Rudanella lutea DSM 19387: one gene and its partner. The protein of the gene in region 1 interacts with the protein of each later gene in a pairwise test. Links are inferred from orthologs where the notes say so. Each region holds a gene or a part of one and is shown in the gene's direction. Other genes may lie near its edges. The genes, in order: RUDLU_RS0106265 and ileS.

Evidence for each region.
Region 2: the proteins of RUDLU_RS0106265 (region 1) and ileS interact in binary tests that used the Escherichia coli proteins (3 or more experiments, as listed by UniProt). The link is inferred for Rudanella lutea DSM 19387 from one-to-one orthologs.

The regions. Positions count from the first base shown.
Region 1 is NZ_KB913013.1:1,482,767-1,486,032, forward strand. What follows is about bases 15-2,962. They hold RUDLU_RS0106265 (sugar ABC transporter substrate-binding protein), read left to right. Parts: upstream 15-988; coding sequence 989-1,936; downstream 1,937-2,962. Other genes in these bases: RUDLU_RS0106260 (ABC transporter permease), read left to right, coding at 15-980; RUDLU_RS0106270 (ThuA domain-containing protein), read left to right, coding at 1,974-2,849; RUDLU_RS0106275 (sugar phosphate isomerase/epimerase family protein), read left to right, coding at 2,863-2,962. In the rest of the region: more of RUDLU_RS0106260, read left to right, coding at 1-14; more of RUDLU_RS0106275, read left to right, coding at 2,963-3,266. UniProt on the Escherichia coli protein: Part of the ABC transporter complex RbsABC involved in ribose import. Binds ribose. Also serves as the primary chemoreceptor for chemotaxis.
Region 2 is NZ_KB913013.1:5,229,461-5,233,801, forward strand. The notes cover bases 211-4,233. They hold ileS (isoleucine--tRNA ligase), read left to right. Parts: upstream 211-571; coding sequence 572-4,033; downstream 4,034-4,233. Other genes in these bases: RUDLU_RS0121470 (winged helix-turn-helix domain-containing protein), read right to left, coding at 211-319; RUDLU_RS0121480 (metallophosphoesterase family protein), read right to left, coding at 4,123-4,233. Outside these bases: more of RUDLU_RS0121470, read right to left, coding at 1-210; more of RUDLU_RS0121480, read right to left, coding at 4,234-4,341. UniProt on the Escherichia coli protein: Catalyzes the attachment of isoleucine to tRNA(Ile). As IleRS can inadvertently accommodate and process structurally similar amino acids such as valine, to avoid such errors it has two additional distinct tRNA(Ile)-dependent editing activities.

The DNA.
Region 1 (3,266 bases):
ACGTCATCGACACCCCTACCAAACCGGTCGGTCAAACCACCTACCAAACGCAGATTCGCAAACTCGGGCAATACGGCATTTTAGTGGCTTTTGTCCTGATATGCCTTGGCTTGTCAGTTATCAGTCCCAAGTTTCTGACGGTGCAGAACCTGATGATCATTGTCATGCAGGTGTCAATCAACGCCCTGCTGGCCTTTGGGGTCACGTTTGTCATTATCACCGGCGGCATCGACCTCTCTATTGGCTCTATTGTGGCCGTAGCGGGTGTGGTTGCAGCCTCGTTTGCCCATCCTGATACGTACCCGGTTATTGTACCGTTGGCCCTCGCGCTGGCAACGGGCGTCGCGTTTGGGGCACTCAACGGGTTTGTAATCACCCGCAGCAAGGTACCGCCGTTTATTGTCACGCTCGGCACCATGACCATCCTGCGTGGCCTGGCCCTGATTCTGAGCAAAGGCCGGCCCATCTCCAACCTGTCCGATACGTTTAGTTTTCTGGGCGGGGGCAAGATTCTGGGCGTACCCAACCTGATTATCGTTCTGATCATTGCCTTTATCATCTGCACCATTGTGTTGCGCAAGACCGTTTCGGGCCGGTACATGTATGCCGTAGGCGGCAACGAACAGGCCGCACGGGCATCGGGTATCCGGGTGGGTCAGGTAAAAATGCAGGTTTACATCCTTAGCGGGGGCCTGGCGGCTCTGGCGGGCGTACTCCTCACCTCACGCATCTCAACGGGCCAACCCAATGCCGGGGCCGGCTTCGAGCTCGACGCCATTGCTGCGGCCATCATTGGCGGCACAAGTACATCGGGCGGTACCGGCACCATGACGGGCACACTTATTGGGGCTCTGCTCATTGGCGTTATCAGCAATGGGCTCGACCTGCTCAACGTCTCGTCGTACTACCAGCAGGTAGTGATGGGCGTCATTATCATTGGTGCTGTTATTCTCGACAGCATGAACCAGAAAACGAACTAACCCCCATTATGAAACACGCGTTTAAACCCCTACTCGTAGCCCTTACTTTACTGGCCGTTGGTTGCAGCCAATCAGCGTCGGATAGCAAAACCGACAGTGCCGACGGCAAGAAACTCGTTATCGGGGCCAGTATGCTCAGTATGCAGCATGAGTTTGTGGTCAATGTACACGACGAGATGACCAAGAAGGCCGAGGAAACCGGTATCGAGCTCATTTCGGTCGATGCCGAGCGGTCGGCCATCAAGCAGGTGGAGCAGATTGAGAGCTTTATCGCGCAGAATGTCGATGCCATTATTCTGAACCCGGCCGAAGTCGAGGCCTGTTCGCCCGCCGTTACCAAAGCGTTGGCCGCCAATATTCCCATTATCAACGTTAACTCCGAAACCGGTGTAAAGCCTACCGCTTTTGTGGGTTCCGACGATGTAGAAGCTGGCCGCATTGCCATGCAGTTTCTGGCCGATAAACTCGGCGGTAAGGGCAATGTTGTGATGCTTGAAGGCTACATGGGGCAGGCCGGACAACTGAAGCGGGCGCAGGGGGCTATGGAAGTCCTCAAAAAATACCCGAACATGAAGATGCTCGCCAACCAGACGGCCGAATGGGACCGCGCCAAGGGTATGGCCCTGATGGAAAACTGGATTCAGGCCTACGGAAATCAGATCAACGCGGTATTTGCCCATAACGACGAAATGGGCCTGGGAGCCGTGAAAGCCCTGGTAGATGCCGGTTTGAAAGACAAAATCCTGGTAGTTAGCATCGACGCCATTCCCGACGCTCTGCAAGCCATGCAGAAAGGAAACCTCGACGCGACAGTGTTCCAAAACGCCGAGCAACAGGGGGCAAAAGCCGTTGAAACGGCCATCAAAGCCGCCAAAAAGCAACCGTTTGACAAAGAGACCCTGATTCCGTTTCAGCTGGTCACGAAAGCAAACATGGCCCAGTTCGTTAAAAAATAACCAGACACCTCTAACTGCTTCTCCCCCCTTTTCCACAATGAATCGTAACACCTTCTTACAGACTTTGGCGGGAGCGCTGGGTCTGAGTTCACTCGAAGCCGGGGCCAGGCCTGAGGCTTCGGCGGCCAAGCCATACATCGTTTTCGTTACCGGCGACCATGAATACAGCAGTGAACTGACGCTGCCAATCATTGCGGCCGAACTGGAGAAGAAGTACGGTATGCGAACCAAGGTACTCACCGCCTACCCCGACTACAACGCCGAGAAGGATATTCCGGGGCTCGAAGCCCTGGCCGATGCCGATGTGGCCGTGTTTTACCTGCGCTGGCGGCTACTTCCCAAAGAGCAGCTGGCCCATATCGACAAGTATCTGAAGTCGGGTAAGCCGGTGATCGGTTTTCGTACTACCACGCACGCGTTCAACTACCCCGAAGGCGACGACCGCCGACCCTGGAACGCCTTCGGTGAGTTTGCGTTTGGAAGCCCTCCGGGCTGGGGCGGTGCGGCCAAACACACGCACTACGGCCACAAAAGCACAACCGATGTATCGGTGATACCAGAAGCGGCCAAAAACCCGATTCTGACGGGTGTAGCACCAGCTTTCCACGCGGCCTCGTGGCTGTACCGGGTTCGGCCCGATTTCCCGCCCAAAGACGCGACCCTGCTGCTGATGGGCAAAGCCGTGAACCCCGACAAAGAAGCCATTGACAACCCCGTGGCTTGGACCTGGAAAAACCAATGGGGCGGCCGGGCATTTCTGACCACCTTAGGGCATCCCGAAGATTTTCAAGTTGAGTCGTTTCAGCGGCTGGTCATCAACGCCATTCACTGGGCGGCTGGCAAACCGGTTCCCAAAAACTGGAAAGGCAGCATGACCATCAACGTACCCTACGGCCACCCGGCTAAATCCTGATTTCTGACACCTCATGACAACCGACTCCCTCCAACCTCAACCCCGATCATTGAAAATAGGCTTCAATTTGCTCGTCTGGACAGCCACGCTGTCGGAGCAGATGAACCCCATGGCCGAACGGCTCAAAACAATTGGTTACGATGGCATTGAGTGCTACCTCGGCGAAACCGATACCCAGGTGTACCAACGCTACGGCGACCACCTGAAACAGTTGGGCTTGTCGTCGTCGGCGGTGATTACGCTCGGCCCCGACGAGAACCCAGTGAGCGAATCGGCCGCTGTACGGGCTAAGGGCCTCGACCGGCTCAAGGTGGCTATCGACTGTGCGCACGCTATGAACGCCGACGTCATTTGTGGGCCTTTCCATTCGGCGTTTGCCACATTCTCGCGGCAGGCACCTACCGACGACGAATACAA
Region 2 (4,341 bases), 3.7 Mb from region 1 along the record:
CGGCAAACTGAAACGGCTTGGTCAGGTACTGATCGGCCCCGGCATCGAACCCCAGAATTTTGTCGTCGGTTTCGCCCAGCGCCGTCAGGAGCATAATGGGTGTCCCGATGCCCTCGGCCCGCAGTTGCTGACACAGCTGGAGGCCGTTCAGGCCGGGAATAATCACATCGACAATAATGGCTGCGTAGCTATTCTTAAGCGCCAGCCGTTTGGCAATAATCCCATCGTAGGCAATATCGACCTCAAACTGACTCTCTTCCAGCCCTTGCTGAATCGCCTGTGCGGTTTTGGGCTCGTCTTCGACCAAAAGGATTTTCATGGTTGTGCGTGGGGTAGCGTACCGCAATAACGCACAGAAGGCCCGGTTTGTGGGCAAAGGTTAGCGAAAGAGTGGGGCAGGCTGGTAAAGTGGCCGACGCGTTAAGCCTAAAAAAATGAGCGTAAATCCGCTCAACCTGTGTCATTCACGAGCCATCAATCCTGCATCCTCCACCAAAAAAGCCGTATCTTTGCGGTTATTTTACCGAACGGAGACCGAGTTACAACCGGCCGTGCGGTTAATTCCTCAAGCATGGCGCAGTATAAACAATACGAATCCCTCAATTACGCCCATATCGCGGCTGAGGTGTTGCAGCATTGGAAACAAACCAACGCATTTGAAGAGTCCGTGCGCGTCCGCGAAGGTCGACCCACGTTTACCTTTTATGAGGGGCCGCCCTCGGCCAACGGAGCGCCGGGGATTCACCACGTGATGGCCCGGACCATCAAGGATATATTTTGCCGCTACAAAACCTTGCAGGGCTTCCAGGTGAAGCGCAAGGGTGGTTGGGATACCCACGGCCTGCCCATTGAGTTGCAGGTTGAAAAAGAACTGGGCATCACCAAGGAAGATATCGGTAAGTCGATTTCGGTAGAGGAGTACAACCAACGCTGCCGCGAAACGGTGATGCGGTTTACCGATCAGTGGAACAACCTCACCGAGAAAATGGGCTACTGGGTTGACCTGGAAAACCCGTACGTAACCTACGAGAACGACTACATCGAGTCGGTCTGGAACCTGCTGAAGCGGCTTTACGACAAAGACCTGCTGTACAAAGGCTACACCATTCAGCCGTTTTCGCCCAAGGCGGGCACGGGCCTCAGCTCGCACGAGCTGAACATGCCCGGCACCTACCGCGATGTGCGCGACACGACCATTGTGGCCATGTTCAAGGTGAAACCGACCGGTAAATCGGGGTTTCTGTTTTTCGACTCCAATGATGCCGATGTGCATGTGCTGGCCTGGACAACCACCCCCTGGACCCTGCCCGCCAACTCGGCGCTGACCGTCGGGGCCAACATTGATTATGTTCTGGTCAAAACCTTCAACCCGTACACGCACAGGCTGGTGCACGTGATTCTGGCGAAGGCGCTGGTGGGTCGTTGGCTCAACGAAAAAGGTCGCGTGGAAGACCCGGCCAATACGTCGGCTTTTGATGCGTACCTGCCCAACGACAAGGTGATTCCCTGGGCAGTGATTTCGGAGTTCAAGGGCCAACACCTCGAAGGTATCGAGTACGAGCAACTGCTGCCCTATGTGCAGCCCGAAGCGCCCGCTTTTAAGGTTATTCTGGGCGATTTCGTCACCACCGAAGATGGTACCGGGGTTGTACATACCTCGCCCACATTCGGGGCCGATGACTTCCGGGTGGCACAAGCCAACGGAATCCCGGCCATTATGGTGAAAGATGAGTTTGGCAAAGAGGTGCCCATTGTAGATCGGCAGGGCCGGTTTGTGCCGGAGGTTACCGATTTCGCGGGTCGTTACGTCAAAGAAGAATACTACTCCGACGCGGAGCGGGCCGATCCTGAGTTCCGCCCGACGGATGTGCTCATCGCCATCAAGCTGAAGGAGGAGGGCAAGGCGTTCCGGGTCGAAAAATACGAACACCCGTACCCGCACTGCTGGCGGACCGACAAGCCGATTCTGTACTACCCGCTCGATAGCTGGTTTATCCGCACAACGGCCTTGAAAGACCGGCTCGTGGAGCTGAACAAGACCATCAACTGGAATCCCGAAAGCACCGGTACGGGCCGCTTTGGCAACTGGCTCGAAAACCTTGTCGACTGGAACCTGAGCCGCAGCCGCTATTGGGGCACCCCGCTGCCAATCTGGCGCAGCGAAAACGGACAGGATGAGGTGTGCATCGGGTCAGTAGAGGAGTTGGTGACCATGAGCGAACGGGCGAATGCGCGAATGAGTGAGTGGGTCGCTCAGGGTAAGACAGAGTATCAGGCGTACATTGATAAAAACAACGCTTTTCTGGCGGCTAAGGCGGGCGGTACCTTCGACCTCCACCGGCCGTACTCCGACGAGATTTACCTCGTTTCGGAATCAGGTCAACTGATGCAGCGTGAGCCCGACCTGATCGACGTGTGGTTCGACTCGGGGGCGATGCCCTACGCGCAGTGGCATTGGCCGTTTGAAAATCAGGATGTGTTCAGCGAGTCGTTTCCGGCCGATTTTATCTCGGAGGGTGTCGACCAAACACGCGGCTGGTTCTTTACGCTGCACGCCATTTCGGTGCTTCTGTTCGACTCAGTGGCGTTCAAAAATGTGGTTTCGACGGGTCTGGTGCTCGACAAAAACGGCAACAAAATGTCGAAGCGGCTGGGCAACGCGATTGATCCGTTCCAGACCCTCGACACGTACGGAGCCGATGCAACGCGCTGGTACATGATTACCAACGCCGAGCCCTGGGATAACCTCAAGTTCAACATTGATGGGATCGGGGAGGTACAACGGCGGTTCTTCGGAACGCTGTTCAATACCTACAATTTCTTTGCCCTGTATGCCAATATCGATGGCTATCAGATCAATCAGTTTAACCGGATTCCGCGCGAGCAATTGCCGGAGCTGGACCGCTGGATTCTGTCGAAGCTGAACACGATGGTGGCCGAGGTAACCGAAGCCTTCGAGAGCTACAACCCCACCAAAGCGGGCCGACTGGTGCAGGATTTTGTGTGCGATCAATTGTCGAACTGGTACGTACGGCTCTCGCGCCGGCGTTTCTGGCAAACAGCCGATGCGACTGACAAACAGGCGGCTTACGAAACCCTACAGCACTGCCTGGCGGTGGTGGCACAGATGATGTCGCCCATTGCGCCGTTCTTTGCTGACTGGCTCTACCACAACCTGACAGACGGGGTGCGCGAAGAGTCGAAGGAGAAAAACACCCCGTTCCAGTACGATTCGGTGCACTTTACCAATTGGTGCCCGGTTGAAACCGACTGGATTGATTCGGATCTGGAAGCGTCGATGGAGCTGGCGCAACAGGTGTCGTCGCTTGTTCACTCGCTGCGGAAAGGCCATAAGCTGAAAGTACGCCAGCCATTGAGCCGGGTGCTGATTCCGGTTCTGAACGCCCAAACCCGTCGGCAGATTGAGCACGTGGCCCCACTCATTCAGTCGGAGGTTAACGTGAAAGCCGTCGAATTTGTGGATGATGCGTCGGGTATCCTGAAAAAGAAAGTGAAGCCCAACTTTAAGGCGCTCGGTCCGCGCTTTGGCAAGCAGATGAAAGACGTAGCGGCTACCATTACGGCCATGACCGAGGCCGAACTGAAGCAACTGGAAACGGCCGGTGCGCTGCACCTCAACGGGTTCGATCTGCAACTGACCGACGTGGAAATTCTGACCGAAGATATTCCCGGATGGCTGGTAGCGAGCGAAGGTGGTTTGACGGTGGCCCTCGATGTCAACGTAACCGACGAACTCCGCCGGGAGGGTATCGCCCGCGACTTTGTGAACCGGATTCAGAACCTGCGCAAAGACCGCGACTTCGACGTGACCGACAAAATCAGCATCGTACTGGAGCGCAACAACGACGTATTGGCCGAGGCTATCGAAGCCAATCAGGAGTACATTCGGCAGGAGGTGCAAGCCTTGAAACTTGATCTGGTTGCGGGTCTCAACGGCGACGCGGCCCGCCCCGAATTTGCCGAGATCGAAATGGATGAGTTTACGCTCCGGCTCGTGGTTGAGAAGGAGTAATGAACGTACAACGAAGCGGTGCTTCGTTGGGTCGACAGGCCAAAACATTGGCTTAACAGCCCAACGAAGCACCGCTTCGTTGTACGTTTTCAGTACGTAACATACGTTCGCTCGGCGGTGCCGTCGTCGTATAAATCGAGCAGGGCGTAACCGCGCCGGGTGCCGCGAAACGTTTTCGACTGCCACCAATTACCCGAAACGGCCCCATTGCACAGGTGATTCACGCCCGCATACTGCACGTCATCGAGTACGTGCCGGTGGCCACTCAGGCAGGTTTTCAGGTTTGGGTACTGCCCGAAAAGCCCCAC